3 regions of the Pseudarthrobacter sp. alpha12b genome follow, and region 1 is predicted to be linked to each of the others. Evidence: riboswitches for the same ligand, from Rfam matches in the RefSeq annotation. Region 1 holds a riboswitch; each other region holds the start of a gene.
The links. A riboswitch is a leader RNA that binds a small molecule or an ion and turns the genes downstream of it on or off. The one in region 1 is predicted to bind cyclic di-AMP.
Positions count from the first base shown of each region.

Region 2: linked by a shared signal. The riboswitch ahead of ACTAQI_RS20960 (M23 family metallopeptidase) and the one ahead of ACTAQI_RS06905 (LysM peptidoglycan-binding domain-containing protein) in region 1 are both predicted to bind cyclic di-AMP.
Region 3: linked by a shared signal. The riboswitch ahead of ACTAQI_RS16400 (glycoside hydrolase family 16 protein) and the one ahead of ACTAQI_RS06905 (LysM peptidoglycan-binding domain-containing protein) in region 1 are both predicted to bind cyclic di-AMP.

Region 1 is NZ_CP196746.1:1,525,693-1,535,716, forward strand. Features, by position in the region: gene ACTAQI_RS06860 (endonuclease/exonuclease/phosphatase family protein) at 1-87, shown strand, start outside; gene ACTAQI_RS06865 (NUDIX domain-containing protein) at 121-636, opposite strand; gene ACTAQI_RS06870 (DUF1918 domain-containing protein) at 685-876, opposite strand; gene ACTAQI_RS06875 (metallophosphoesterase family protein) at 949-1,455, shown strand; gene ACTAQI_RS06880 (glucose 1-dehydrogenase) at 1,610-2,503, shown strand; gene ACTAQI_RS06885 (DUF1810 domain-containing protein) at 2,548-2,994, opposite strand; gene ACTAQI_RS06890 (DNA alkylation repair protein) at 3,015-3,545, opposite strand; gene ACTAQI_RS06895 (TraR/DksA family transcriptional regulator) at 3,542-3,901, opposite strand; gene ACTAQI_RS06900 (aggregation-promoting factor C-terminal-like domain-containing protein) at 3,923-5,263, opposite strand; cyclic di-AMP (ydaO/yuaA leader) riboswitch at 5,517-5,687, shown strand; gene ACTAQI_RS06905 (LysM peptidoglycan-binding domain-containing protein) at 5,691-6,536, shown strand; gene ACTAQI_RS06910 (protein adenylyltransferase SelO) at 6,647-8,119, opposite strand; gene ACTAQI_RS06915 (ribonuclease Z) at 8,103-9,050, opposite strand; gene ACTAQI_RS06920 (mycothiol transferase) at 9,043-9,567, opposite strand; gene ACTAQI_RS06925 (hypothetical protein) at 9,618-10,024, opposite strand, start outside.
Region 2 is NZ_CP196746.1:4,508,508-4,518,531, reverse strand. Features, by position in the region: gene ACTAQI_RS20970 (NlpC/P60 family protein) at 1-38, opposite strand, end outside; gene ACTAQI_RS20965 (C40 family peptidase) at 201-881, opposite strand; cyclic di-AMP (ydaO/yuaA leader) riboswitch at 952-1,130, opposite strand; gene ACTAQI_RS20960 (M23 family metallopeptidase) at 1,259-2,080, opposite strand; cyclic di-AMP (ydaO/yuaA leader) riboswitch at 2,091-2,301, opposite strand; gene ACTAQI_RS20955 (metal-dependent transcriptional regulator) at 2,440-3,141, opposite strand; gene serC (phosphoserine transaminase) at 3,436-4,566, shown strand; gene ACTAQI_RS20945 (DUF3027 domain-containing protein) at 4,666-5,178, opposite strand; gene ACTAQI_RS20940 (cold-shock protein) at 5,185-5,568, opposite strand; gene ACTAQI_RS20935 (hypothetical protein) at 5,793-6,026, shown strand; gene ACTAQI_RS20930 (helicase-associated domain-containing protein) at 6,037-8,511, shown strand; gene ACTAQI_RS20925 (DNA repair helicase XPB) at 8,525-10,024, shown strand, end outside.
Region 3 is NZ_CP196746.1:3,540,919-3,550,942, reverse strand. Features, by position in the region: gene ACTAQI_RS16415 (aminoglycoside phosphotransferase family protein) at 1-278, shown strand, start outside; gene ACTAQI_RS16410 (oligosaccharide flippase family protein) at 383-1,843, opposite strand; gene ACTAQI_RS16405 (glycosyltransferase) at 1,840-3,033, opposite strand; gene ACTAQI_RS16400 (glycoside hydrolase family 16 protein) at 3,157-4,269, opposite strand; cyclic di-AMP (ydaO/yuaA leader) riboswitch at 4,274-4,424, opposite strand; gene rpsF (30S ribosomal protein S6) at 4,814-5,119, shown strand; gene ACTAQI_RS16390 (single-stranded DNA-binding protein) at 5,193-5,768, shown strand; gene rpsR (30S ribosomal protein S18) at 5,895-6,134, shown strand; gene rplI (50S ribosomal protein L9) at 6,152-6,604, shown strand; gene ACTAQI_RS16375 (YdcF family protein) at 6,778-7,785, shown strand; gene ACTAQI_RS16370 (PhzF family phenazine biosynthesis protein) at 7,782-8,630, shown strand; gene ACTAQI_RS16365 (FMN reductase) at 8,739-9,365, shown strand; gene ACTAQI_RS16360 (hypothetical protein) at 9,362-9,928, opposite strand; gene ACTAQI_RS16355 (hypothetical protein) at 9,946-10,024, opposite strand, start outside.

The sequences.
Region 1 (10,024 bases):
GACATCGCGGGCGTGGAAACGCTGCCGCGGGGAAATTCGGACCACCTGCCCATCCTGGTGACCGCCGAGTACGGCGAGGGATACTAGCCGGCGGCTCCTGCGGAGGAGTCCGGCACCGGCCTACCAGGGCTCGTCGGTGTCCAGCTGTGCCAGCAGGTCCGGCCACGCGGCCGCGAAACCGGGGTGCAGCTCAAGGGCATCCACCTCGGCCACCGGAATCCAGAGCAGGGCGATGCTCTCGGGGTCGCTGATCACCGGCTCAAAGGATTCCCGCACCCGCACCACCACCGTGGTGTAGGACCAGTAGCCGTGGTCCAGCACGGAGGTGAACAGCACTTCCACGCTCTCCGATGGGACGGCGGCCTCCTCGTAGGCTTCACGGAGGGCCCCGTCAACCGCTTCTTCACCCTGGTGCAGGGCCCCGCCAGGCAGGCCCCAGGTACCACCGTTATGGCTCCACACGGCGCGGTGCTGCAGGAGTACTCCCCTGGCAGGATCCCAGGCCAGCACGCCTGCCGCGCCGAACCTGCCCCAGAACCGGCCGCGGTCCCCTTCCACCCACGCGTCGCCGGGGTCTCGCGGCCCCAGGCGCGGGGGCGGCGTTGAGGACATGCTGGAGGGCTGGAAATGATCCATTGCCCCAGTCTGACAGGTGGAGCGGCGCTGCGCAGTAAACCGGGGGCGTCAGGTGCCGTGAGCGCGGTCGACGGCGAAATCACCGCCGGGATACATCACCGTTTCGTGACCGTCGTCAAAGCGGACAAGATAGGGCGGGCTTCCGCCCTGGCCGCGGACCTCCAGGATCACCCCGTGCCGGTCCGCGGACCCCACGTTCCTGCCGCGAACGACGATCCGGTCGCCTTGGGCTGCCTCCATGGCAATCACCTCCAGGCCCCAGACTACGACTCGCGGCCGCCCCGGAACAGGGCCTCATGGCAGGATTCCGGTATGCCGTTGAACCTCCTCCTGATCGCCGATACCCATGTACCCAAACGCGCCCGGGACCTGCCGGAACAGGTGTGGTCCGCCGTCGAAAATGCCGATGTGGTGTTCCACGCGGGCGACTGGGTGGAGGCAGCCCTGCTGGACGAATTCGAACGCCGGAGCAAGCGTCTGCTGGGTGTTTTTGGCAATAACGATGGGCCCGAATTGCGCCGGCGCCTGCCCGAAACGGCAACTGCCACCCTGGACGGAGTCCGCTTTGCGATGGTCCACGAGACCGGCCAGGCCAAAGGACGCGAAACTCGGTGCGAAGCGCTGTACCCCGACGCCGATGTCCTGGTGTTCGGCCATAGCCATATCCCCTGGGACACGGTGTCACCGCGCGGGCTTCGGCTGCTGAACCCCGGTTCGCCTACAGACCGCCGCCGCCAGCCGGCCTGCACTTACATGGAGGCAGTGCTCGACGCCGGGCGCTTGGCCGGGGTCAGGCTGGTGGAGGTCCACCGCGATTGACCAGGCGGAGCGGCTTGGCAGGGCAGGGAATCAGCGCCTAGGCTAGAAACCGTAAGCATGCTTAGCTTTTCGCGATTGCCGTTGGGCGGCGCAGGCTGCATAAGTTACCCGGGCAACGAACCAGCCCGTGTCCCGCACGAACAGGAGTACCACCATGACTGACCAGTACACCTTCCGTAATCCCGTGACTGCGTACGAAAAGATTTCCCCGCCCAAGCAGCACCAGCCCGAGCCGGGGCTTGATGCGGAGCTGGAGCCGAAGGCTGACCTGGGCGAAGAGACCTACCGGGGTACCGGGCGGCTGCAGGGCCGCCGGGCCATCGTGACCGGCGCGGACTCAGGCATCGGGGCAGCAACGGCGATCGCCTTTGCCAGGGAAGGCGCCGACGTCGTGCTTTCCTACCTGCCGCAGGAAGAGGAGGACGCCTCACGCATCGCCGGGATCATCGAGGCCGCCGGCCGCAAGGCCGTCAAGGCGCCTGGCGACCTCAAGGACTCCGCTGCGTGCCGGGACCTGGTGGACACGGCGGTTGCCGTCCTGGGCGGGGTGGACATTTTGGTCAACAACGCCGGCAAGCAGGTTGCGCAGGAGGACCTGCAGGACATCACCGACGAGCAGTTCGACCACACGCTGAAGACCAACGTCTACGCCATGTTCTGGGTGACCAAGGCCGCCGTGCCGCATATGCCGGCCGGCTCAACCATCATCAACACCACATCCATCCAGGCCTACAACCCGTCCCCCACCCTGGTGGATTACGCCACCACCAAGGCGAGCATCAACAACTTCACCAAGGGCCTGGCCCAGCAGCTGGCGCCCAAGGGAATCCGGGTGAACGCCGTGGCGCCGGGCCCCATTTGGACCCCCCTGCAGGTCAGCAGCGGCCAGCCCAAGGAGGAACTGCCGGAGTTCGGCCAGTCCACTCCCCTGGGACGCGCGGGCCAGCCTGCTGAGCTCGCCCCCGCCTACGTCTTCCTGGCCTCACCCGAGTCCAGCTACGTGGTGGGTGAAACGCTCAACGTCAACGGCGGCAGCCCCACGCCGTAGCGCCCCGGGGCGCCCGTGACCGGAACCGGAGCCGGAGCCGGGGCTCAGCCGGCCTCGTCCTGGCCGGCCAGGAGCTCGTCGGTAGCCGGGTCCGGCTCTCCATTGAAGAACTGGGCCAGGACGGTCTTGAACACTGTTTCTCCGGGTGCCGCCCGGAGAAACAGTGTCATGGAGGAGCGGAGTTTCCTGGCGTCGATACCGCCGAAAATGTCTTCGGCGGACTGGTCGGCGTGGTTTGCCAGGACCAGCGCACACTCCAGGAGCCGCGGGCCCAGGACCTCGTGATCCAGGTAGGCGCGGGCCTCTGCCAGGGAGGAAATGGCATACCGGCGTGAGGTGGCACTCTGCCCCAGTCCGGCAATCTGCGGGAAGACGAACCACATCCAGTGCCCGGACTTCCTGCCGACCTGCAGCTCCCCCAGCGCCTGGTTATAGGTTCCGCCGGTGTCCTGGGCAGCGACAAAACGGTCAAGGTCAAACGGCTCGTTCATTCAGGTCTCCTCGTTACGATTCACATGGATAAGTCCTTTTCAAGGGCATCGGCTGCCGCCCGCAGCTGTGGGTCGGGATCTTCCCGCCACCGCGCCAGCACAACACCCGCCCGCTGCCGTTCGCGCTCCCCCAGCCCTGCCAGGAGCGGGACCAGAACGTCAGCAAGAAGGGGCTCCGTCAGGTCCGCTGCCCGGGCGGAGCGAAGGAAGCCCTCCAGGCGGGTCAGGTCCGAGTGCCGGAGAAGCTGCACCCTTGACTGCAGCAGCACCACGGCGGCCAGGCGGCGCTCGAACACCGGACGGGAGCCGGGCCGGGGCTGTCCCCACAGGGCGGAGGCCAGCATGACCGTGCCGTCGTGGTCCAGGTCCTTGAACTTGCGCAGGGCATCGCGGACCGTTCCGCGGACGGCCCCCACGGACGAACCATACGAGGCCAGCACCCCGCCCAGCCGGTTCCCCACGTCGTCCGCCCGGTACCAGGCACCCTCGTTCTGCAGGGTCCTGTCAACGAAATCCGCAGCCGCGGACACCACGTCCGCCGCAGCCGTCACCGCCCGCGCCCCGACGATGCGTGCTGGATGCAGAACGGGGTCCACGGCCGGGCTTCCAGCCTGCCCTCGGCGATGGGCTCTCCGCACACGGCGCAGCTTCCATAGGTTCCCGCGGCCAGCCGGGCCAGGGCCGCCTCAATCTGGTCCAGGCCCGCCGAACTCTGCTTCAGGAGCGCCGCGGCCTGCGAGAGTTCGAAGGCGATGGTGGCCCCCTCGGGATCATGCTCGTCGTCGACATTGGAGTCCTGGCGCGCCGAGTTTGCTGCCTCGATGTCTGCCCGCAACGCCGGCAACAGTGCCAGGCGCCGCGCCCGCTCCTCTTCGAGCAGCACACGGAACCGTTCGAAATCTGGCATGGGGACAGCCTAACGCGTCAGTCAGTACCAGTTCAGGGATACGGAGTGGCTCCAGGCCCCGCACGGCGAACCGTAGCGGTCCCGGATATAGCCCAGGCCCCACTCAATCTGGGTCCGGTAGCTGGTCAGCCAGTCGCTGCCGGCGCTGGCATATTTGCCCGGCGGCAGCGCCTGGGCTATCCCATACGCCCCGGAGTAGGCGTTGGTGGCCGTGGTCAGCCAGTTGGACTCCTTGGTCCACAGCTGGGCCAGGCACTGGAACTGGTCCTGGCCCCACCCATAGGCAGCCAAGCGGCCGGAAGCGTAGTTTCTCGCCCCGGCCGGATCGTTGACCGCCCCGCCGGGAACGGAAGGCACGACGACGGGGGGCGGGCTTGGCAGGGCAGGTGCCGGCGGCGCCTCCGGAGCAGGAGGGACAGGATTGTTGACGGGGTCAGGGTTGGGCGGGGCAGGATTAGCCTGGACGGGGTTTGCGGCGGGTGCGGGCACCCTGGGCTGCTGGGCTGCCACTGCGGCTGCCTTGGCCGCAGCTTCCGCCTGCCTGCGGGCCTGCTCCTCCGCGGCGGCACGCTTGGCCTGCTGGGCCGCCTCGTAGGCAGCCAGCGCAGCCTGGCCGTGGCGGTACTCACCCTCAAGGGCCGCCGTCGTGCCCTTCAGGGTGGCGAGCTGGGCGGTCAACTCGCCGCCGCGCCGCTGCTCCTCGGTGACCTGACGGGCCAGCGCATCCTGGGCGGAACGGGCGGCATCCAGCTTTGCCTTCGCCTCCACCGACAGGCGCGCCCGCTCGTTCCTGGCAAGTTTTTCCTGTTCCGTGAGGGAAGCGGCCACCTTTTCGGCGGCCCCCGCATTGTTCACCAGGGCGGCGGTCTTGTCTCCTGCGAGCTTGACCAGGTTGAGCCCCTGGACGCTGTTGGTTCCCAGGGCATCCAGCGCCACGAAGAATCCCGCGTTGGTCCCGCCGGTCTTGTAGGACTGAGCGGCAAGGGCGCCGATGTCCTTCCGGTGCCGGGCCAGCTCATCATTGGCGTGCGCGGCCCGGGCGGAGAGGGTTTCCAGGCGGGAAGTGGCTGTCTGAAGCTCGGCATCCGCCACCGCGTAGTCGGCGGCGAAACGCACGGCCGTTTCGCCTGCCGCCTCCGACTCCGCCTGCAGGCCGGTCAGGAGTCCATTGATGGTGGTGATTTCCGCACTTTTTGCCGCTTCGGAGGACTGGGCCTTCTGCACGTCCGCCCAGGAAGGATACCGGCCGGGCGGAGGCGGTTCGTCGGCCGTGGCCGCCGGCAGCGCCGTGCCGGCAGCCACGGCAATGGCCATGAAGCCCGCGAGCAAGGGGCGCGTGGCGAAGGTCACGAACAGGGGCATAGTCCCGAAGCTTACCGTTGGTTTCGCGGTCCACACAGGGGGCCGTATCCGCATTGTTACAGCTTTCCCGGCGCCGGTAGACAACGCGAGGTCGGCACCGAAAAATCGGATAACGTCCAGACGTTTGCGCAATGCGAGAGAACAACCTCGTATGTTATCCAAATGTGACAATGGCGCTGCGTGTGGGTTATTGTCTTCTGGTGTCCCTCTCAGTCGGGACATTCCCGTCAGCATGCCGAGCCCTGCCGCTGATCATGGGATCCAACCGCTCCAGTTGGCAGGGACGGGGGAACCAAGTTTCCACGGCCACACGTGGCCTAGGGGTTAAGTCGATAGTGCTTCCGTTTGTCGCGGAGCCGCTCCCGGCCGGGTATCTCCAGCCCGAACCCGACAGCTCACCCCGCAGGCATGGGAGAGGCGATCAACCGTGTCAAAAAATTCCATTTCAGCCCGTCACCGCGCAACCCCGGCCCGCTCCATTGTGCTCGAGGGCCTCGCCGTAACAGCCAAGTCCCAGGCCCGCTCGCTGGGCCGCCCGGCCCTCGCCGTTGCTGCAGCGTCCGGCATTGCGTTCGGAGTCGGCGCTCCGGCCCACGCCGGTGTAACCGCCCCGGACACCACCGGCCAGGCCAGCGTCCAGGCCTATTCAGCACCGGCCGCCCCGGCTGCAGCCCCCGCCGCAGCAGCAGGTAACGTCCACACCGTCGTTTCCGGCGACACCCTTGGCGCCATTGCCGCAGCCTACGGCGTCAGCCTCAACGACGTCCTGTCAGCCAACGGCCTGGGACTGTCCTCAGTTATTTACCCGGGCGACCAGATCCAGATTCCGGGCGCAGGCTACACCGCAGCCCCGGCGCCTGCCCGCGCCGCAGCACCCGTCCAGGCGGCTGCTGCCTCCGCACCGGCCAACACCGGCATGAACATGTCCTACGCGTCCGCCACCCCGGTGGCATCCACCACGGGCTCGGGCACCGGTGCTGCCATCCTCGCGTCGGCTTATGGCCAGCTGGGTGTCCAGCAGGACTGCACTGCCATGGTTGAAAAGGCCCTGCGTTCCGTCGGCAAGTCCGTCGGCGACCTGGCCCCCACCCAGTTCTTCCAGTACGGCACCGTTGTGGGCTCTCCCGCCCCCGGTGACCTGATCATCACCTCCGGCCACGTGGGCGTTTACGCGGGCAACGGCCAGGTTGTCAGCGGCGGCGTCAACGGTTACGACACGCAGGTGCACTCCATCAGCTGGCTCGGTGGCTACTCCGCAGTTCGCGTAGCCTAGTCTTCGCGCAGTCCGGCCCGCTTGGCGGGACCGGCTGAATCAGGAGGGTGGCAGCCGGGAAATCCGGCTGCCACCCTCCTGTCGTTTTGCCACGCGGCGCTCCGCGGCGGTCAGGTACCGCAGAAGGTCGTATAGCTGCCGAAATCCTCGGGAGCACCTTCCGCGTAGCGTTCCAGCCCGGGCCGCTCGGTGAAGGGGTCGCTGACGGCCTCGAGCAGCTGCTGCAGTGGAGCCAGGTTTCCGCCCGTGGCAGCGGACAGCGCCTCCTCCACGAGGTGATTGCGCGGAATATAGGCCGGGTTCACACTGTCCATCAACTCGGCGTCAGGTTTGAGCGCCTTCCAGCGCTCCAGCCAGGCGTCAACAGCGGCCAGGTCAAGAACCATGCCGCGCACCGGACGGAAGTCCCCCCGGGCCGCCTTTCCCAGGTTCCGGAAGAACACCGTGTAGTCCACCGGGCCGTCTTTGAGGATGGCGATGGCATCATCCACCAGGGCGGACACAGCGGCGTCGTCGTCACGTCCGTCGACGTTGTCCAGGCCGAGCTTGGTCGTCATGCCGCCGAACCACGCCCTGCCGTACTGTCCGCGGAATCCGCCCAGCACCTCCACCGCCGGGGCGACCGCCTTTTCCTGGTCTTCGTCAATGAGCGGCAGCATCGCCTCCGCGAGCCGGGCAAGGTTCCATTCGGCCAGCACCGGCTGGTTGGCGTAGGCATAGCGCCCGTTGACATCGATGGAGCTGTAGACGGCGGCCGGATTGAACGTGTCCATGAACGCGCAGGGGCCATAGTCGATGGTTTCCCCGGAGATGGTCATGTTGTCCGTGTTCATGACTCCGTGCACGAATCCCACCAACATCCACCGGGCCACCAGGTCCGCCTGGGCCGAGACGACGGACCCGAACAGCGCCAGGTAGGGGTTGGCGGCTTCCGCGGCGTGCGGATAGTGCCTGCTGATGGCGTGGTTCGCCAGCCGCTTCAGGAGGTCCATATTTTCGGTGGCACGCGCATATTGAAAGCTGCCTACGCGCAGGTGGCTGCTTGCCACCCGTGCCAGGACGGCGCCGGGCAGCATGTCATCGCGCCGCACCTGCCGCCCGGTGGCGACGACGGCGAGCGAGCGGGTGGTGGGAATGTGCAGTGCATGCATGGCCTCGCTGACGAGGTACTCACGCAGCATAGGTCCGACGACGGCACGGCCGTCCCCGGCACGGGCGAACGGCGTGCGCCCCGAACCTTTGAGGTGGACGTCCAGGAGGCGGCCGCTTCTGTCCGTGACCTCGCCCAGCAGCAGGGCCCGTCCGTCACCGAGCAGGGGCGAGTACCCACCGAACTGGTGTCCGGCGTATGCCTGTGCCACGGGTGTGGCGCCGACGGGAACGTGGTTTCCCACCAGGAGCCGCACACCTTCGGGACTGCGCAGGTACCGAGGGTCAAGGCCAAGGTCCCTTGCCAGCCTGTCATTCAGGACGAGAAGCTCGGGGCTGGGTGCTTCCTCGGCCTGCCAGGGCACCGCGAGTTCTGCCAGTTCCCGGGCGAAACGGCCATCAAAAGTCACCGTGGATTCAGCTGCTGCCGTCATGGTTTAACCCTATCGCCGTTGTTTCGCCCGCTGCCTCCCGCTCCGGTTGCCGACGCCGCGGAACGGGAATACGCTCCAGATCGTTGGCGGCGATCACTGTGACCCCTGGGGCCCTGGCCCGCGCCTGCTCCCTGAGCAGCGGGACGTCGTCGCCGTACCGTGACGAGAAGTGGGTGAGCACAAGGGTGCGTGCCCTGCCGGACGCCGCCAGCTCCCCGGCCTGCCCGGCAGTAAGGTGGAGGTACTGCTGAGCCAACCCGGCGTCGTCGTCACTGAACGTTGCCTCGGTGACCAGCAGATCAGCCCCGTCCGCCAGTTCTTCGGCGCCAGGGCACGGTGCAGTGTCCATGATGAAGGCGAAGCGCTGGCCCGGCCTGGGGATGCTCACCTCCTCCAGCCTGACGGCCCCCAGGACCCCATTGCGTTGCAGCCGACCGACGTCAGGCCCCTCAATTCCCGCCGCCCGCAGCCGCTCCGGCAGAAAGGTGCGGGCGTCCGGCTCAGTGATCTGGTAGCCGTAGGTCTCGATGCGGTGCTTCAAAGGACGGATGTGGAGGCCGTCCGCCACGGACCCGGTGCCGGAGTGGGGGTGGAGCCGCAGGTCGATGGCGGGTGAACTGACAGCCACGAGGGCCCGGACCACCTGGTCACCGGACGCCGGATAGTGCAGGTGGACCGGATGCCCGACGCCGTCCAGGGCCATCCGTGACAGGACTCCGGGCAGGCCGTAGCAATGGTCTCCGTGCACGTGGGTAAGGCAGATCCTGGAGATATGGCTGGCCGCCACCCCAGCATGGATCATCTGGCGCTGGGTGCCTTCACCGGGATCGAAAAGTAGCCCTTCGCCGTCCCAGCGCAGGAAGTAGCCGTTGTGGTTCCGGGTACGGGTGGGGACCTGGGATGCGGTGCCCAGCACCACGAGTTCACGCACCGCCGGTGTCTGCCGTTTCGTGGTTTAGCCCCCTGGCGTAGGCGGCCTGGCCGACGTGCTGGAGGCAGTCCCCCAGGATGCTGACGAGCCGCACACCGAGGGTCACTGGCGGATCCCAGTGCCTGTCGACCACGCGGTCCAGGTCGACATCGCCTATACCCTCCAGGACCTTGGCGGTCTGCCGGTGGACGGCCTCGTAGTACTCCTGCAGGAGTTCCCGGGGCGCCCGGACGGCGTCCACCTGCTCGCTCGAGTGCCCGTAGCCCGTGTCATTTCCCGCCAGCGGAAGGCCAAAGCGGCTGACGAATCCCTCAGCCCTCCAGACCTGTTCCAGGCCCGAGGCCGAGGCTATCTGCGCATCTTCCACCCTGCCCGTGTGCCAGACCAGCCAGGCAATGGAATTGCCATGGCCGCCGGGGCGATGCTGCAACTGTGCCGCATCGAGCCCGTCGAGTGCCTGCCGGACCAGGCCCGGGAGGCGCTCGAAGGCTTCGAGCAGCAGTTCCTTGGAGTGCATGGGTCTCCCTCCCTGCCGGCCGGGCCTGCGTGGCCCAGTCAGCGGGGTTGCTAGCGTTCCAGGTCGTCAGGCTCGAACTCGCTGAGCGGCGAGCCGCCGAAGTTTTCCTCGTCATCGCTGGCGTCAGCCTCAAGGCCGGTTGGGGCCTCACCAAAATCGACATCCGCTGCGGCTTCCCCGAGGGTGGGGGCGTCCGGCGGCACTTGCTCATCGCCGGAGCGGTACCGCGCCTGCGCGCTTTCGTCCCGCAGCGTCTGGTCGCTCAGGAAGTCTTCCTCCTCACCGCTCACCGCCTCGTCCTGCAGCAACGGGTCCTCCTGCCAGCGGTCTGGGTTGTTCTCGGCGGCGCCAGGGTAGCTGTCCGGCTCACCTGAAACGGGGTCCAGTTCCAGGGACGACGCCGCGCCGGGAGTTTCGTCGAGAAGCACGTCGTTTTCCTCCACGACTTCCAGCTCAT
Region 2 (10,024 bases), 1.7 Mb from region 1:
GCCTCGGCGCGGTGCCGTGCGGTAGCACGAGTCGTCATCAGTTCTCTCTTTCGTTGTTCCTTCGAACCGCTTGTAGGCAGACGCAGGGAATTGGATGCGCCGGCATCTTGGGGGTACGCCGGCGCATCCCGAACGGGGATGTGGTTTCTAGCGAAAAGCTTTGGGCAAAGAAATAGCCCTTGGAGCGTGGAGCCCAAGAACTACTTGTTGAGGTGGTAGTACGACGAGGTACCGGTGGCTGCAGGCGAGTGCAGCAGCGTGCCCTGGGACGGGTTGAGTGCGCTGACCATCATGCCGTTGCCGACGTAGATGCCCACGTGCGCGCCGCCGTTCTGGACCACCAGGTCGCCCGGCTGGGGGGTGGAGGTGGGGGTCATGATGCTCCACGCGTTGGTACGCGGGATGCTGATTCCGGCCTGGGCGTAGACCCACTGAACGAACCCGGAGCAGTCCCAGCCGGTGACGGGGCTGGTGCCGCCCCACACGTAGGAGTGGCCGATGCCGGTGTAGGCGATGGCCGCAATGCCCGAAGTCGCCGCGGAAACGGTCTCGACGGCCTTGGCGGCGGGGGCAGCGTCCTGGCCTGCAGTGGCCGTGGCCGTGCGTTCGGCCGGCGCGGTGGACTGCGGACGCACCGCTTCCACCTTAGGAGCAGCGGTGGTCTTGACGACGGGACGTTCGAAGGAAACCGTGGCCGTGGGGGCGGCGGTGACAGCGAGGGCCGTCTGGGCCGAACCGGACTCGGTGGAGGCAGAGACACCAGCGGTGGTGTCAGCTGCGGTGGCCGGCAGGCCCATGCTCAGGATGAGGCCCGACGCCGCTGCCACGACGGCAGCCTGGCGGCCTACGGTCCCGGCATTTGCGCTCACGGCCTTGGACACTGCGTCCAGGGGGTTGGTGCGAACCGTTTGCGCACGGTGGCGCGCAGAATGATGGCGTGAAGACACGAAGGTAGCCTCTCCCAATGCCTGCGAGGTGAGCTGTCGGATTCGGATGGGAGTCACCCGGCCACACTGCTTCCTGGGAAGCACGTGACTTAACCCCAAGGCCTTCTGGAAAGAAGGCCAAAATTGGTTCCCCCGCCCCTGCCAGACGATGAAATGCGAACGGACCTTGAGCGGTGGCAGAGTTAGGCAATCCACTCAAGAGCGTCAACTTCGGAAAAGTTGACGCGAGTTAGACGGTACAGCAGTTTTGTTTCAATGTCACATTCAGGTCACGGCAGGTCGCCACAATCTGAGAGTGAGCAATCACACAGTTAAAGCCAACCCATCGGATCAACCACTTCGCCGTTGACCTGCACCTCGAAGTGCAGGTGGCAGCCGGTGGACGCGCCCGTGGTCCCGCTGAGCGCAACAACGTCGCCACGGGAAACTGTCTGGCCCACCTTGACGTTGAACGACGACAGGTGGTTGTACGTGGTTTCCAGCCCGTTGCCGTGGTCGATGACCACCCGGTTACCGCCACCGAACTGATGCCAGCCCGCGAAGGTCACGGTGCCCGTCGCGGCCGCCAGGACGGAGGTCCCGCACTGCGCCACAAAGTCCTGGCCGCGGTGGAAGTCCCCGGAGCCACCGGTAATGGGGCTGACCCGGTAGCCAAAGGGCGAGGCGGTAGTGAGGGATGCGAGCGGCGCGGCCAGGGTGCCGGCGGATGCGGCGCGCGTGACGGAGCCGGCGGACTGGGCGCTCAGGAGTTGCTTCAGCTTCCCATCCGGGTCGGCCTGGGTCACCACGGCCGAGCGGCTGAAGTCGATCTGGGCACCAATATCGGCGGAAATCTGGGGCTGCGGGCTGACGGCGGAAGCTGCCAGGGGCGTATTGCCCGACGCGTCCGTGGCCATGACGGGACTGGTGGCCGGCACTGTGACTGTGAGCACCAGGCCGGTGGCGGCCAAGGCGATTCCGGCTTTCTGGCCAATGCCGCTGGCGGCGGCAAACTCCGTCACCTGCCGGAACGGGCCCCTGCGGCGGCGTGCGTCGCGATGCAGATCGCGGGGGCGCTCCGCTGCGACATCCTCGACAACCCGGGGTGCCAAAGGGGGGCCGGCCGCGCGGCGGCGGCCCCGGGAGGTCTGCATGGTCAAGAAGGGTTCCTCTCTGGAAAGCCTGCGGAGTTAGCTGTCGGATTCGGGTCAGAGAGATCAAAGACCCGGCCCGTCATGGGCAAGCTTCTGCACAGGGGTATTCCCGGAAGAATCCTTCACTGGAGAGGCTCGCTGCTGACGGACTTCACCCCAAGGCAGTCCCCCGCTGCCGGTTGTGGTTCCCCCGCCTCTGCCAGTAACGACTTCATGCACCCGATCCGCTGGCAGAGCTCGGCTCCGGATCGGGTAACGCTCAAGTATCGACGATTGTTACCACTATAGGGCCTTAAGACCCTAGGTAACAATTCCGTTATCTTTGCGTGGAAGCTTCGCTTTGGGGTATGCGGAGCCGCTCAGGGCTGGCTGAGGGCGACGAAAACATGGGCGGCCACCTCAGGCGGCAGCTCCAGCGCCCCTTCGATTCCCTGCACTCGCACGGAGATGTAGTCGCCCACGCGCTCCAGGGCCACTGAAGCGCCGGGCCGGATTCCGCCTTCGTCCAGCTGCGTCAGCAGTTCCGGCTCCACCTGGATCGGTTCGGCCAGCCGGCTGATGGTCACCGCTGAAGCGGGCGCGTAGCTCTTCATGGCCTCCACCAGGCTGATGGCCCCGTCAGCGAAACTGCTCGCCGGTTGTCCGCCCAGGGCGGCCAGGCCGGGGATGGGGTTGCCGTACGGCGACTCGGTGGGGTGGTCCAGCATCTCGTAGATCCGCCGTTCCACCCGCTCGCTCATCACATGTTCCCAGCGGCAGGCTTCGTCGTGCACGTAGGCCCAGTCCAGGCCGATGACGTCGGCCAGCAGGCGTTCGGCCAGCCGGTGCTTGCGCATGACCTCCGTGGCCCGCTTGCGGCCCGTGTCAGTGAGTTCCAGGTGCCGGTCGCCGGAGACGACAACGAGCCCGTCGCGTTCCATCCTGCCGATGGTCTGGGACACGGTGGGGCCGGAGTGGCGCAGGCGCTCGGCGATACGGGCCCGAAGGGCAACGATGTTTTCTTCCTCAAGCTCCAGGATGGTCCTGAGGTACATCTCCGTTGTGTCGATCAGATCCGTCATCCAGCTCAGCTCCTCGAGCGCAGTACCTTGCGTTGTCCCACCGTATCGCCTCTTCCCGCGAGGTAGTCCGGGGGAAAGCTTAGCCTATTTTGACTTTGTCCGAATAGCCGCGCTTCGAACAGCCGCACGTGCCGGGACCGTCTCATTGTCTGGACTTTGGCCCCTCCGGCTGCCGCCCCCACTGCCGTTCAGGCAGAATGGGTAGGGCCCGTTGCGCAGCCACCGCGCACTGCCGGCCACCTTTTACCCGCCCGTCCGGACCAAAGCTTTCGTCCCCGCCGAATTGGAGCACCTGTGAGCGACACCAGCATCACGATCCCCGCCGACCTCCTGCCCAAGGACGGGCGGTTCGGCGCCGGCCCGTCGAAGGTCCGCCAGGAACAGATCGATGCCCTGGCAGCAGCGTCCAAAACCATCCTCGGCACCTCCCACCGGCAGGCGCCGGTCAAGAACCTGGTGGGGTCGGTCCGCGAAGGACTGAGCCAGTTCTTCCGCGCCCCGGAGGGCTATGAGGTGGTCCTGGGCGTCGGCGGCTCCACGGCTTTCTGGGACATCGCCAGCTTCGGGCTCGTGGAAAAGAAGGCCCAGCACCTGTCCTTCGGCGAGTTCGGGTCGAAGTTCGCCGCGGCCACCAATAAGGCGCCCTTCCTGGGAGCCTCCTCCATTATCAAGTCCGAGCCGGGCACCCGTCCGGCGGCGCAGGCCGAGGCGGGCGTGGACGTCTACGCCTGGCCGCAGAATGAGACCTCCACCGGTGTAGCAGCCCCGGTCACCCGCGTCTCCGGAGCCGACGAGGGATCGCTGGTCCTGGTGGATGCCACCTCGGCGGCCGGTGGCCTGGACGTGGACGTTGCCCAGAGCGATGTCTACTACTTCGCCCCGCAGAAGAACTTCGCCTCCGACGGCGGCCTCTGGCTTGGCCTGTTCTCCCCCGCTGCCATTGAACGTGCCGCGCGGATCAAGGCCAGCGGCCGCTGGATTCCTGACTTCCTGGACCTCCAGACCGCCATCGACAACTCCCGCCTGAACCAGACGTACAACACGCCCTCGCTGTCCACGCTGGTCACCCTTGACGCCCAGGTCCAGTGGCTGAACTCCAACGGAGGCCTGGACTTTGCCGCCGCACGCACCGCCGACTCCGCCGGGCGCATCTACAGCTGGGCCGACGCCTCCGGGTTCGCTACCCCGTTCGTGGCCAAGCCCGAGGAACGCTCCAACGTCATCGCCACCATCGACTTCGACGAATCGGTCGATGCCGCCACAGTGGCCAAGGTGCTGCGCGCCAACGGCATCGTGGATACCGAGCCCTACCGGAAGCTGGGCCGCAACCAGCTGCGCATCGCCACCTTCGTGGCCATCGATCCGAGCGATGTCTCGGCCCTGCTGTCCAGCATCGACTACGTGGTTGGCGAGCTGCGCAAGTAACCACAGTCAACGCACGACGGCGCCGCCCGGGTTCTTCCCGGACGGCGCCGTTTTCGTTGCCCCACGCAGGGGTAGCCGGTTTCCCGGCATAAAGTGCGGTCAGGCTCCTGCCTGCGTGCCGGCGTCGTCCTTGGAATCCTCCGCGGCTTCCGCGGTCACCTGGCCATCCGGTTCAGCCGCGGCTGTTTCCTGGCCGTCCGCTTCGGGTTCCTGCTGGTCCTCGGGTCGGACGCGTTCGGCCCACGGCACCCACTCCGGGGCCAGGATGGCGTCCCCCGAGGGCAGCAGGCCCAGCTCGTTGACCGTTACTACCTTGGAGCGGGAGTTGCGGGTCAGTACCGCGTACCACTGCCAGCCTGCGTAGCCGGGCAGCCGGGACTCGAACAGGTGCGTGACCAACCGGTCGCCCTCGCTCTTGGCTGCCAGGTGCGGCCCGATGGTGGCGGCGGGGGTGATGCCCTCCACTGCGGTCCGGGCGGTGTCCACGGCAGCAGCCAGGAAAGCGTCAGGCTTGCCCGTACGCCATACCGGCACGCCTGCCTTGCGCTTGGGCGGGTTCTTGGCAGCCTGCTCCTGCACTGGCGTGCCCGGCTGTTCAGATTGGGGATCCATAGGCGCTTAAACGTCCAGCTCGTCGGCGACCTTGCGCAGGGCGGCAGCGATGGCCTTACCCTTGTTGCCCTCCGGGTACTTGCCCTTGGACAGGGTCCCGGACAGGTTGTCCAGGACGGTCACCAGGTCCTGCACCAGCGGGGCAAGATCCTTCGCGCTGGGACGCTTGGCCTTGGCGATGGACGGGGTCTTGTCCAGCACCCGCAGCCCCAGCGCCTGGGCACCCTTGCGTCCGTCCGCCACGCCAAACTCCACGCGCGTGCCGGCTTTCAGCTCCGTTACGCCCTCGGGCAGCGACGACTTGGGCAGGAAGACCTCCTGGCCGTCTTCGCCCGCGAGGAACCCAAAGCCCTTGTCCTTGTCATACCACTTGACCTTGCCGGTAGGCACGTAATCAACCTTCTTCGTTCTGCTGTCATGAGACACGGCCGGCTGCCACCGCATCCGCATTGTTGTGCGGGTTCAGGGTATGGCAAACGCAAACCGTGTTGGTCTGTATGCTTCAAGGTTATCCTGCCGCATGGCCTATTGATGCTTTGGGCAGCACTGTTCCGCCGCAGGCGCAAGGCCCCGGCTTTTACCCGCTCCGCTCCGGGCGCGGTAGCGTTGCATCCATGACTCCCTCGCGTTACCGGCGGCCGCTGATGGTCCTCGCCGCAGTTGTTGCCGTGCTGTCCCTGATAGCCGTGGCTGCTGTCATGGCGCTCGCCTTCGCCGGTTCCGTAGCTCCCGCCTGGATCACCTATACCGCGCTGTACGGCCTGCCGGCGGCCTTCATCCTGATGCTCCTGCTGGTCCTGGACGGCGTTGCCGCCCGGCGGCGGGCGGGAAGGGCCCAGCAGCGGTAACGTTGGACTGATGTCCCTCATTCGCGCGCTTGGCAAGGACCTGGAGGCACGCAGCGACGATTCGTTGCGGGCGTTGTTCGCCGCGCGGCCGGACCTCATTTCCCCTTCTGTTCCGGACTTCGCTGCGCTGGCGGCACGTGCCAGCTCCCGTGTCAGCGTCCAGCGCGCCCTGGAGCGGCTCAACCGGCCCCAGATGCAGGTCCTGGAGACCCTGCATCTGTGCACCAACACCGACACCGGGCACAGCGCCTCCGCCGAGGGAGTGCACACGCTGATCCACGGCGCGGGCCTGGCCACGGTGACCCAGATCCTGGGCACCCTGCAGGAACTTGCCCTGGTGCACCACGCTGCTCCCCCGCACGGCACTCCTTCCCCGGCCGCCGACCAGCCGTTCTACCTGCCGGTGGGCTCCCTCAAGGACGTGGTGGGGATTTACCCGGCGGGGCTGGGACGCAGCTACACAGAGCTGGTCCGCCTGCAGCCGTCCTTCGCCCAGCGGGCGGTGCAGCTGGTCTCCGAACTGCACCGCAGCGGGTTCGTAATCCACGGCGCCACCACGCCCATGGAGGCTGCGCTGGCGCTCCAGCACTGGACTTCCTCCCCCGAGGCACTGCAGGACATCCTCGCCACTGCACCGGAACGGACGACGGCGCTGCTCGCCAGGTTCCGCAACTGGGCCATGGGTGCCGTCCCCCAGGCGCAACGGAAGGCGTCGGTCACGACCGAGGGTGCCGACGTCGGGCCGGTCGACTGGCTCCTTGCGCGCGGGCTCCTGGTTCCGCTCGACGCCGCCCATGTGGAGCTGCCGCACAGCGTGGGGCTGGCCCTGCGCGGCGGCGCGATCATCAATGACTTCACCCTGTCGCCGCCGCTCCCGGAGCTCGGCCGGACCACCGCGGCCCTGCGCAGGAATGCAGCGCTCAGCGCGATCTCAGAAACCCTCCGGCTGGTTTCCGAACTGCTGCATGCCATCAGGGAGAACCCGCTGGCCACGCTGCGCAGCGGAGGCGTGGGGGTCCGCGAGATGCGCCGCCTGTCCGACCAACTGCGCATTGACCAGGGTGCGGCGGGCCAGCTGCTGGAGCTGTGCGGACTGGCCGGCCTGATCCGCCTCGACGTCGATTCGTCGTCCTGGGTGCAGCCGCCGCAGCTGGAGTGGCTGGTGCTTCCGCGGCAGGAACAATGGCTGTGGCTGGTGAACGCCTGGCTGGCCAGCGAGCGCGTGCCCTCGATGGTGGGCCAGCCCATGAACACGGCACCGGGCGCCCCGGCCCGGGGCGCGTCCGGAAACACCATCGCGGCGTTGTCCGCCGGGGCGCAGCGGCCCGACGCTCCGGTGGTCCGCAAGCGGATCCTCGAGATCCTGCACGAACTTACGGTCGAAGCCTCAGGGCCGGACGGCACCGCGCCCGTTCTCGATGCCGCCGCGGTCCTGCAGCGCGCGGAATGGTCACAGCCGCGGATGGCCCGGCGGTTCAGCTCCCTCATCCGGGGAGTCCTCGCAGAGGCGGAGATGCTGGGCCTGGTGGGGTCGGGGGCCCTGAGCCAGTTGGGGAGCGCTTTCGCCGAAGACAACCCCGATGCCGCCCTTGCCATCCTGGGCGAGCACCTGCCGGCAGCCCTGAACCACGTGTTGCTGCAGGCAGACCTGACAGCCGTTGCCCCGGGCTACCTCACTCCTGCACTCACCGAAAAACTCCTGGTCATGGCCGACGCCGAGGGCCAGGGCCCGGCCACCATCTACCGGTTCTCCGCGGAGTCCATCAAGCGGGCACTCGATGACGGCTACGACGCCGCCGGCCTGTTGGCATTTCTTCGGGAACACTCCGCCACCGCCGTACCGCAGCCGCTGGCGTACCTGGTGGAGGACACCGCATCCCGGCATGGCAGCCTCCGCGTGGGCCAGGCCGCCAGCTTTATCCAAAGCGACGATGAAGCGGCCCTCCGGGAACTGCTGGCAGGACCCAAGGCAGCCCAGCTCGGCCTGGCCAGCCTGTCCCCCACGGTTGTAACGTCCTCGTCGCCGCCCCGTGAGCTCGCCGCCGCCCTCCGCAGCCTGGGCCTGTCCCCGTCCGTGGACGGCGCCGAGCCCGCCGCGCACCTCCGCCGGCCCCCGGCCCCGCAGGAAAGCTCCCGCCCCGTCTATACCGCCCCGCGGATGGCGCCCCCGGCGGAGGACGTTGAAGCCCAACTGGGCGTCCTGCGGCAGGCCGGCCCCGGCGTCGGACACCACCCCGGCACCGCTGCGGGCAGCGAGGCAGCCACCCAGCTGGGGCTTGAGGCGCTGCAAAGGGCCATCCGGCTGAAGCAGCGGATCCATATGAACGTGGTGGACAGCCTGGGGAATGCCAGCCTGGAAGTGGTTGTTCCGCTATCTGTGAGCGGGGGCAGGGTGCGCGTGTTCGATCCTGCCAAGGACACTGAGCGGGTCCTGTCCGTGCACCGCATTATCGACATCGAGGCCGCAGAGGAACTGCGCCAGTGAAGGATTCCCCCGCGTGACCGACGGACCCCTGATCGTCCAAAGCGACAAGACCATCCTCCTCGAGGTGGACCACGAGCTGGCCACCGAGGCTCGGCATGCCATCGCGCCTTTCGCGGAGCTGGAACGGGCACCTGAGCATATGCACAGCTACCGGCTGACCCCGCTGGGGCTGTGGAACGCCCGTGCCGCCGGGCTGGACGCCGAGAAGGTGCTGGACGCCCTGCTGAAGTACTCACGCTTCCCGGTACCGCATTCCCTGTTGATCGACGTCGAGGAAACCATGTCCCGGTACGGCCGGCTGCGCCTCGAAAAAGACCCGCGCCACGGGCTGGTCATGCGGACGGACGACTATCCCGTCCTGGAGGAAGTGATCCGGGCCAAGAAGATCGCGCCGCTGCTGGGGCCGCGGATCGACGGAGAAACGGTGGTGGTGCACGCCTCCCAGCGCGGCCAGCTCAAGCAACTGCTGCTGAAGATCGGCTGGCCGGCCGAGGACCTGGCCGGCTATGTGGACGGCACCCCGCACCTGATTTCACTCAATGAGGACGGCTGGGAACTCCGGCCCTACCAGCGCCTGGCCAGCGAAAACTTCTGGGCGGGCGGCAGCGGCGTGGTGGTGCTGCCCTGCGGCGCGGGCAAGACCCTGGTGGGGGCCGCGGCCATGGCCACCGGCTCCACCACCACACTGATCCTGGTCACCAACACCGTGGCAGCCCGGCAGTGGAAGGACGAACTGCTCAGGCGCACCTCCCTCACGGAGGAGGAAGTGGGCGAATACTCCGGCGCCCTGAAGGAGGTCCGGCCGGTGACCATCGCCACCTACCAGGTACTGACCACCAAACGCGGCGGCATCTACCCCCACCTGGAACTGGTGGACGGCCACGACTGGGGCCTGATCATCTACGACGAGGTCCACCTCCTGCCCGCACCGATCTTCAGGATGACCGCCGACCTGCAGGCCCGCCGGCGCCTGGGGCTCACCGCCACGCTGGTCCGGGAGGATGGGCGCGAGGGAGAGGTCTTCAGCCTGATCGGGCCCAAGCGGTATGACGCGCCCTGGAAGGACATAGAGGCCCAGGGCTACATCGCGCCCGCAGACTGCGTGGAGGTCCGCGTGGACCTGCCAAAGGACGAACGCGTTGCCTACGCCATGGCCGACGACGCGGACAAGTACCGGCTGTGCGCCACGTCCGAGTCCAAGACCCACGTGGTGGAGCAGCTGGTGGCACGGCACGCCGGGGAGCAGCTGCTGGTGATTGGCCAGTACATCGACCAGCTGGACGAACTCGGCGAGCGCCTGCAGGCACCGGTGATCAAGGGCGACACCTCCGTCAAGGTACGGCAGAAGCTCTTTGACGCGTTCCGATCCGGGGAGTTGCAGACCCTGGTGGTGTCCAAGGTGGCCAACTTCTCCATCGACCTGCCTGAGGCCTCCGTCGCCATCCAGGTCTCCGGCTCCTTCGGGTCCCGGCAGGAGGAAGCGCAGCGGCTGGGCCGGCTCCTGCGGCCCAAG
Region 3 (10,024 bases), 2.0 Mb from region 1:
TCGTCAGGGAGGCCCAGATCGCGGCCTTCGACAAGGCCTTCGGCCAGGGCGGCTGGGCGCTGGACCCGCTCTCCCGCCACCTTGGCATGCGGGGGGTTGACCACTCGCTCCTCCCGCTGCTGGTGGTCGCCACGTGGGCGCGCTCCACCGCCACGCTCGCCGACCGGCTGGCGCAGGAAGCGGAGGCCGACCCGGCGCAGGGCAACGGAAAAGTCCGGGCCGCCCTCCAGGCGGACAGGGACTTCTGGTTGTGGCGCCATGCTGTGGAAGCCGCCTAAAAGGCCGAGTCCCGGGGACGGGGCCGGGCCGGTGGGCCGGGCCCGGGCGGACTGGTCCGCAATTCCGGCGTTGACCCTTGGGAAGCCCTGCTTCCGGCCGCCCGTCAGCCCTCGTGGTGGCGCTTGAAAAGCCGCAGTATCTCGTCGTGCAGGTCGCGGTAGCCGAACCGCAGCACCGCGTACACCGCGCCCACCCCGGCAACCACCATGACAGCCAACGTGGGCACGGGTCCCAGGGCGTGCCTGGCAAAGTTGACCAGGCCCACCAGGGCCACCGCGGCACCGCACACCAGGCCCGGTGCCGCGGCGCGCATCATCCGGCGCATCCTTGTTCCCATGACCTTGGCGGCCACCGCCTGCATGCCAAACGCGAAGACCACGGCCACCACCATCTGGGCACACGCGACCCCCACAATTCCCCACTGGGTGGCGAAGATCAGGGCGGGAAGGAGGACCACCAGGCGGACCACGGAGATCCAGATGGAAAGACCGGGCCGCCCCATCGCCTTGTAAACGTCATTTGCCCCGGCGCCCAGGGAGCGTGCCGCCGCATACAGGGCCAGGAATACCAGCGGCGTGACCGATTCCTCCCATTGCTGGCCGAAAAGGACTGGCACCAGGACGGGCGCCACCACGGCCAGTCCCACGCCTGCCGTGATGCCGTAAAGGGCCTGGACGGTGACACTTTTCAGGTATCCGTCCCGCAGCCGCTGCCGGTCGCCGCGGACCTGCGTGTAGAGGGGGAACAGGACGGTGGAGAGCACGAAGAAGACGTTCAGGATCAGGGCCTCCGGCAGCCGGAAGGCGAGGGTGTAGAGACCCAGCGCATGCGCGCCCAGCACGATGCCAATGACCAGGTAGTCGACGTCGAAGATGGCCCTGGCCAGCATGGTGCTGCCGGCGACGGGGGCGCCGAAGCGGATGTTCTCCCCAAGGGCGCTCCTGCTGACACGCCAGATCTGCCAGGGCGCTTCATGGCGGACAAGGAACCAGCAGGTGGCGGCATAGGCCACGGACCCGGCAGCCGTTCCGACGGCGAGCGACCAGGCGCCGTGGCCGGTGAAGGCCAGGTAAAGGGTCACCGTCCCCATGGTTGCGGCGCGCAGCACCGGCGCCGCCGTGAGCTGCCTGAACTTCAGGTCCCGCCGCATGATGGCCTCCGGGACGGCACCGCAGGCCGTGGCCAGCACGGAAACCCCAAGGACCTGCACCAGCGGAGCCACACCGTCCAGCCCCAGGAGGTCCTCCACTGTGTCCGCGGCAAGCACCGCCGCCAGGGCCAGCACCGCGCCCAGGGCAACGGAAAGCAGCAGTGCTGATCGGGCGATGACGGGGGTTTTGGGCAGGTAGACCAGCGCCTGCCCCACACCGGCGTCGGCGATGGTTTCGGCGTAGGCCATCAGCACCAGCGCCAGGGCTACGAGGCCGTATTCCTCAGGTGAGAGGAGCCGTGCCAGCACCACCGTGGTTACCAGCACGATCACCCTGCCAGAGGCGAAGGCCAGCCCCTGCCACAGGGCTCCCCGGACTCCCTTGCGCTCCAATTCCCCCGGCGCGTAGGTCATGGGTGCCTGTTCGTTCGGGAAAGCTCCCCGGCAGGGGATGGAGCAGCCATGGCCGCATGGACTTCCGCCAGGTACTCGTCCGTCACGGTGTCCCAGGTGCGGACAGCGCCTGCAGACCCTTCCGCCGTCATGCTGGCGGGACGCCCTTGCAGTGGCGCGGGGGCGGTGAGGTGTTCCACCACCTTGCGCACGAGTGCCTCCTGGCTGTCCTGAACGGTCAGCAGCGGGTGCGCAGGCAGTTCCCTCGCAGCCACCGGTGTGGCAACCACGGGCAGCCCCGCGGCAAGGGCTTCCAGGACGGAGTTCCGGATGCCCACGCCGTGCTCGTCCGGGAAGACTGCAACGTCGGCCCCCTGGAAGACGTCCAGGATGGAAGGCACGTTCGCCAGGACGTCCACCTGGGGTCCGGCCAGCGCCTGCACCGCCGGGGTGGGCCGCCGCCCCGCGATGACGAAGCGGGCGTTGGGGACTTCCCGCCACACCAGCGGCGCGATCCTGCTGACCAGCACGGTGGCGCTGTCCACGTTCGGGGCGTAGTTCAGGCTGCCCGCAAAGCAGACAACGGGGATATCCCGCTCCCGGCGGGGACCGGCAGCCATTGCTGTTCCGTTGGGGATGCTTCGGACGGACCTGCCCAGCTTGGCGGACCAGGCCGCAGAATCCTGGGCCCCGACGGTGAGGAGCCGGGCCCTGGGCGGCAGCTGCAGCTCAGCCCGGGCGGCCAGCTGCTCGCGCAGCCGATAGGCCGGCCGGAAGGTGCGCGCGATGGCCGTGTCCATGCCGGCCCGGATGGACCAGGGGTCAACTGTCTGCAGCACCAGAGGCCCGGTGACGTGATGGGACAGGAACAGGGCGTGCGGGCCGTGGATGAGGGTGGCGTCCCTGTCTGCGGACAACCGGGCGGCTGCGGCGCGGGCAGACGGGGTTGAACGGCGGTGTTTCCCCAGCCCGGCGAGGCCGCCCAGGGAACGGACAAAGGCCGAAATTTCCTCCCGCGGCGCCAGTTCGTACACGGTTTCGCAGCGGTTCCTGATCTCCGCCGGAACCGGGACGGGGCCCGAAAAAGTCAGCAGCGTGACGGCAACGTCAGGAGGGAGGTGCAGGATCACTTCGTACGGAATCATCGAGCTTCCATCGCCCAGTTCCGGATCCCGGTTGGGCACGCTTTCCGTCACGTACAGGAGCCTCATTGCAAGAGTGTACTGGATCACACTGCCGGCGGAGGGTGACCTTTGGGCAACCTTGAGGTGAAGCTGGAAGGGCGACGGCGGGAGGTCCCGCCGTCGCCCTTCCATCAGGTGGTGCGTGGCCGGCTACTGCCAGGCGCGCACGTAGTCCACCATCATCTGGGACTGTGGGCCGTAGGCCGGGTTCGTGGAGGAGGCGCCGACGTTCAGCACGATGTACTGCGGAGCGTTTCCGTCGTTGGTGGGGTAGGACTTGACCTTGACGCCGTCAAAGTAGACGTCGGAGGAATTCGCCATCCTGTGCAGGCCGAAGGTGTGGTACTCGTTGGCCCAGTTGCCGCCCACGCCGCCCTGGTTCTGGGAGCCGGAACCGGAGTGGTAATTAACGGTCATCTTCGCTTGCAGGACCTCCGCAATGTCATTCTCGCCGGTGGTCGGCCAGGACTGTCCCGTGGTCCAGAACGCGGGCCAGTTGAAGAGGCCGTTGGCGTTGCCGGGGAACTTGATGCGGGCCTCCACATAGCCGGTGGTGAACTGGAAGCCCGTGCCTGCCCCGCCCTTCGGGTTGGTCGATACCAATCCCCCGGAGGTGGCGGAGGCGAGGCCCAGGGCCAGGTTTCCGTTGGCCACCGAGACGTTCGCCGGGCTGGTGGAAACCTTATTCATGGTCCCGCAGCCGGGGGAGAACCAACATCCGGACCACTTCGCGGTGTCCAGTCCGGCCCCGTTGAACTCGTCGGCGAAGGTCATGGTCCAGTTGCCCGGAACGCCGGCGGGCGCAGGGGCCCCGCTGCTGGCAAGCTGCGCCGCGGCCGGCGCCACTGCGATGGGGGATTCGGAGGAGGGAGCCGGCGCGGCGGGAACCGGTGCAGCTGCGGGCGCGGGCGGAGCCTGTTCCGGGGAAGGGGCTGCAGCGGGAGCGGCGTCAGCTGCCGGTACCGGTGCCGGGGCAGGCGCCACGGAGGAAGGAACAGCCTCTGGAGTCTGGGTGGGTGCGTCGCTGCCGGCGTCGGCGGCACTGGCCACCCGCGCCATGTCGGCGGCGCCATCGTTGTGGGTCAGGCCGAGGCCCAGGGAGCCGGCTCCGAGGAGGGCTGCGGCAAGCCCCGCGGCGAGGGGCCAGCGCCGCCGGGGCAGGCCGGGCGTGGTGGACCTTGAGTCCGGAGAGGTTCCGGCAGGTCCAGTCTCATTTTGATAACGGTGGGACGGTTTGGCGCGATCATTGCGGAGTGCGGGCATGGGGAAGTCACCTCTCATCGCCTGCGGAGTTAGCTGTCGGGTTCGAATGAGGCCATTCGGCCGCGAATCGCGGCTTCACCCCAAGGGCAGGCGCGGGGCCGTGCCCGGGACGCTTGGGTCCCCCGCCTCTGCCTGGAGTCCGGGTCTAGTCACGGAGGCGGCAGAGTTGGACGACCTTCGGGACTGGGGCCGGCTGGGGGCGGCCCCCGGATGACCGTACACGAAAGGGACGCAAGAATCACAATTAGGTAACGGACCTCACTGGGTGGGCGCGGCGCCGGCCGGCCACGGCGCGGGACGTTGTAATGCGCAGCGGTCGCGGCATTGTTTTCCACATAGCGTCAGTCGGGGCTGCCCGCGGTACATCATGGGCCTAGCCTTGGGACAAGCGCGAATCGCCTATCGGGTCCAAATGCACTAGGATATTGAAGTCTGTGCTGCGTCCTGCCTCCGTTCCGGCGGCGGGGCATTGCACGGAATCGCAAATGAACCTCCTGTTACGGAAATGCCGTAACCGCTTAGCCCAAAGGAGGTGGGTTCACATATGCGTCCTTACGAATTGATGGTAATCATCGACCCCGAGGTCGAAGAGCGTACCGTTGAGCCGTCGCTTCAGAAGTTCCTGAACGTCATCACCAACGATGGTGGAACCATCGAAAAGGTTGACATCTGGGGCCGTCGCCGTCTGGCTTACGAGATCAAGAAGAAGTCCGAAGGTATCTACGCCGTGGTGAACTTCACCGCCAAGCCGGAGACCGCCAAGGAACTTGACCGCCAGCTGTCTCTTAACGAGACCATCATGCGCACCAAGATCACCCGCCCCGAAGAGCAGAAGGTTATTGCTGAGTAATTCAGCACCGGTCTTCATTCTTTACCCCGCAGGAAACGCACTCTTCACCCAGGATCGAACAAGGAGGCAGTAGATGGCAGGCGAGACCACCATTACGGTCATCGGTAATCTCACCAATGACCCGGAATTGCGGTTCACACCGTCCGGTTCGGCAGTAGCGAACTTCACCATCGCTTCCACCCCCCGCACCTTTGATCGCCAGTCCAACGAGTGGAAGGACGGGGAGACCCTGTTCCTCCGCGCCGCTGTATGGCGTGAAGCAGCCGAGAACGTCGCCGAATCCCTGACCAAGGGCATGCGCGTGATTGTTACCGGCCGCCTGAAGAGCCGCTCCTACGAAACAAAAGAAGGCGAAAAGCGCACCGTTATCGAGCTTGAGGTCGACGAAATCGGCCCCAGCCTGCGCTATGCCAATGCCAAGGTCAACCGCACCCAGCGCTCCGGCGGACAGGGTGGCGGCGGCTTCGGTGGCGGCAACAGCGGCGGTGGCTTCGGAGGCGGCAACTCTGGTGGAAACCAGGGCGGCAACTCCGGTGGAGGCTGGGGCGGCGGCAACCAGCAGGCTGCACAGGACGATCCCTGGGCCACGCCCGGTGTGTCCAACGCAGGCGGCTGGGGCAACGGCCCCGATTCCGAACCTCCCTTCTAAACCCCAAATAACGGCCCGACTCCGGGGCTGCCCGGGTGCCGTAACGCACCCATGGCACTGCCGCCGTCGGACCACCACCATCCCGTGGATCAATATCCACGGGCTCCCTAGAATAGGAGCTCCACGATGGCTAAGGCTGAACTCCGTAAGCCCAAACCAAAGTCCAACCCCTTGAAGGCCGCTGACATCACTGTCATCGACTACAAGGACGTAGCATTGCTGCGCAAGTTCATCTCCGACCGCGGAAAGATCCGCGCCCGTCGCGTCACTGGCGTTACGGTGCAGGAACAGCGCAAGATCGCCCAGGCAATCAAGAACGCCCGCGAAGTTGCTCTGCTGCCTTACTCCGGCGCTGGCCGCGGCTAAGGAAGGGATTAACTAACATGGCAAAGCTCATTCTGACCCACGAAGTCACCGGTCTCGGTGCTGCTGGCGATGTAGTCGAGGTCAAGGACGGTTACGCACGTAACTACCTGCTGCCCCGCAACTTCGCCCTGACCTGGTCGAAGGGTGGCGAGAAGCAGGTTGAGTCCATCAAGGCTGCCCGCGCCGCCCGCGAGCACGCTTCCCTGGAAGATGCTCAGAAGCAGGCCGCTGCACTGTCCGCCAAGCCGGTCAAGCTGATCGTCAAGGCCGGCGAGTCCGGCCGCCTGTTCGGCACCGTCAAGCAGGGCGACGTCGCCGACGCTGTTGAGGCCGCTGGCCTTGGCAAGATCGACAAGCGCAAGGTGGAACTGCCCGCCCACATCAAGTCGGTCGGTTCCTACCAGGCCAACGTCCGCCTCCACGCTGACGTTGCCGCTGTGATCGAACTCGACGTGGTTGCAGGCAAGTAGTCTCCAACCGCAGCTGAAAGGCCCCCGCTGGAACTCCGGCGGGGGCCTTTTGCGTCCCATATCACCGCCGGCTTTTCCCTCTGCCGGCTGCCGGCACCATAAGCTTGCTGGGATGCCGCCCCGGATGTTCGGTGCGGGCCCCATCCGCCATTTCCCAGTAAGGTCGTCAAGCGTTGCCGTTCCTTGCCGTCAGCAGCATCCTCCTGGCGGCTGCGGCCATCAGTTTTGTGACGGACCGCAGGCGGCTGCGGAACGGCGTCTTCCTGGTCTCGGGTGTGATCTTCGGGTGGCTTGGGTTGCTCCTGGCCTCCGGCAACAACTCCGTTCCGGCCGTCATGACTTTGGCCTTGGCCGTCCTGCTCATCGTGTCCGGGCCGCTACTGGCACTTTTCCTGGTCCTCAACGGGATCATCATGCTGCGCCGCGAGGGCCGCAGCCCGGGAAACCTGCTGTCCCTGCTGACAGGACTCGCTGTGGTGGCCGCGCCCCTCTTGCTGGCCGCCCTGAAGTCGGTTGCACCGGGTTTGGGCGCGGTCACTTCCGTGGTGGCCCTGGTGGCCGGTTATGTGGGATTCGTGTTCGTCAGCTACCTGGTCTATTCCCTGATCTACTCGAATCTTCCGCCGCGCCGACACCCTGAGTACGTGGTGATTCTGGGTTCCGGCCTGAACGGTGAATCTGTCCCGCCCCTGCTGGCTTCCAGGCTGGACGCCGCCGTCCGCCTGTACCGCGGGAAGCATGGCGGTTCCATCAAAGCACTGATTCCAAGCGGCGGGCAGGGGAGGGACGAACTCCTCCCGGAAGGAACGGCGATGGCCCGCTACCTGCAGCGGAAGGGTGTTCCTGCCGACCGGATCATCGTGGAGGACCGGGCAACCACAACCATGGAGAACCTGGACTTCTCGCGTGATCTGATGGAGCGGCCGGATGCACCCGTCACGGTCGTCACCAGCAGCTACCACGTATTTCGTGCGGCCATGTTCACCCGGCGCGCGGGGCTGAGGGCGCATGTCACCGGAGCCAGGACCGCGGGCTACTTCATCCCCAGTGCCTTCCTACGGGAATTCATCGCCATCCTTGCAACCTACAGGTGGATCAATCTGGTTTCCTGCGCAGTAATCATCACCGTTCCCTTGGCCGGCCCGGTCCTGGCGCAGGCCGGTGGTAGCCTGCTCCGGTGAACCCGAACCCCCGCAGCCGCCCCTTCCACCAAGTGGATGTCTTCGCCGGCCAGGCCTACCGCGGCAACCCGCTCGCCGTCGTTCTTGATGCCCAGGACCTGGACGCGGCAACCATGCAGCAATTCGCCAACTGGACCAACCTTTCTGAAACCACCTTCCTCCTGCCTCCGCAGGATCCCCGTGCCGATTACAGGGTCCGCATCTTCACCGGCAGTGAGGAGTTCCCGTTCGCAGGCCACCCCACGCTCGGCTCGGCCCATACCTGGCTGGAAGCCGGGGGCGTGCCGAAGTCCGGCGGCTATGTAGTGCAGGAGTGCGCCGCGGGGCTGGTCCGGGTAAAGCGCGACGGCGGGAGGCTGGCTTTCGCGGCCCCGCCACTGACGCGTTGTGGCCCCGTGGAGGAATCCATCCGCCGGCAGCTGGTTGCGGCGCTGCGGGTGTCCGGCGGCGACATCGTGGACGCGTCCTGGCTGGTGAATGGTCCCGAATGGATCGGCGTCCTGCTGGAATCCGCGGATCACGTGCTGGCCCTTGAGCCGGACTATGCGGCAATGGGACACCTGAAAATCGGCGTTATCGGGCCCCACGCTCCCGGCACCGGCACCGACTTTGAGGTCCGCACGTTCCTGCCCGGTGATTCCATGGCGGAGGACCCCGTCACGGGCAGATTCAACGCCGGTGCCGCCCAGTGGCTGATTGGAAACGGCCGGGCGCCGGAGAAGTATGTGGCCTCGCAGGGGACCGTGCTGGGCCGGGCCGGCCGCATCCACATCAGTACTGAAGGCGGGGACACGTGGGTGGGCGGCGACTCCGCCACCTGCATCCGGGGAACCGTCCTGCTCTGATCCGAAGCCAGCCAATACCTGTGCGGGAATACTCCGCCGCCGGCAACAGTTCATTGATATAGATGCAAACGCATGTATGATGGATTGAACGAGCACCAGGAGAATGCCATGGAAACCCGCCGCATCACCGTCCTTTCCGCAGGACTTGGCGTACCTTCATCGAGCCGGCTGCTGGCCGACCAGCTTTCAGCGGCCGCCGTGCGGCAGCTCAAGGCAGGCGGCTATGAGGTGGCAGTGGACGTCGTCGAGCTCCGCGACCTGGCCGTGGATATCGCCAACAACTTCGTCACCGGCTACGCGGCCCCGCGGCTGGCGGACGTGATCGCCGCCGTGGAGGCATCGGACGGGATCATTGCCGTGAGTCCCGTCTTCAGCGCCTCCTACAGCGGCCTCTTCAAGTCCTTCGTCGACGTCCTGGACCCCAAGTCACTGGACGGCAAGGCAGTCCTGTTGGGCGCCACCGGCGGAACGGACCGGCACCAGATGGTCCTGGACTACGCGCTGCGGCCGCTGTTCAGCTACCTGCGGACGCGCATGGCGGCAACCGGCGTCTTTGCCGGGCCCCAGGACTGGGGAACCGCAGAGGAGGGCGGGGTGTCCCTTGCGGACCGGATTGAGCGCGCTGCAGGCGAATTTGCGCGACTGCTGGACGGGCCGCAGCCGGGCCGAAAGTCCGTCCCGCTGGAATCCCTTCCGTTCGAGCAGCTTCTGGCCGGTATTTCCGGATCCCGCTAGTCGTCAAGCAGCTCGATGAATTCCCGTGCCTGCTTTAGGGAGATGTCCGAGTGCCGCGTCAACGCATTGGCAGCCGCCTCGGTATCACCGCTCCGGGCCAGGGTGCGGATCCTGCCGTAGATCTCATCATTGAGCATGTTGCTGCTTACCTCGCGGGTTACGTCGCCTTTGCTGGCGATCGCCCGGTAGCGGTACGGGAACCGCTGGGGCTCATCGTCGTCCTCGTCAGGGACCTGTGCCGGCTCCTGGCTCCGGTGGGGCTGGGGATGGGCCGCGAGGGCGCCTACTGCGTCACGTGAGGCCCGCAGCCCCTCACCGGTGGCCTCGTAGTAGAGCTTGATGGCGGCCATGGCCTGCCCTTGGGCGATCAAGGCGTAGAGCCTCCGGTGCTGGTCCTCTGACAGCCGGTCTGCCGCTGCCCGGGCCAGTTCCTGCGGTGTGGCAGCGGGCTGGGACCGGGTGGCTCCGTGCGCCGCTTTGCGCCTCCGGGCGGCACGGTATGCCACCGTGACCCCCGCAACCACCGCGAGCAGGATAAGGACCGGGACCACAAGGGATTCCATTTTCACGAGCCGTTCTTCTATGTACTTCCTGGCCCTCGCCAGGTGCGGTTGCTTTGCCGGTCAATAGCCCGCAGATGTTCCTGCTGCTGGCTGTGC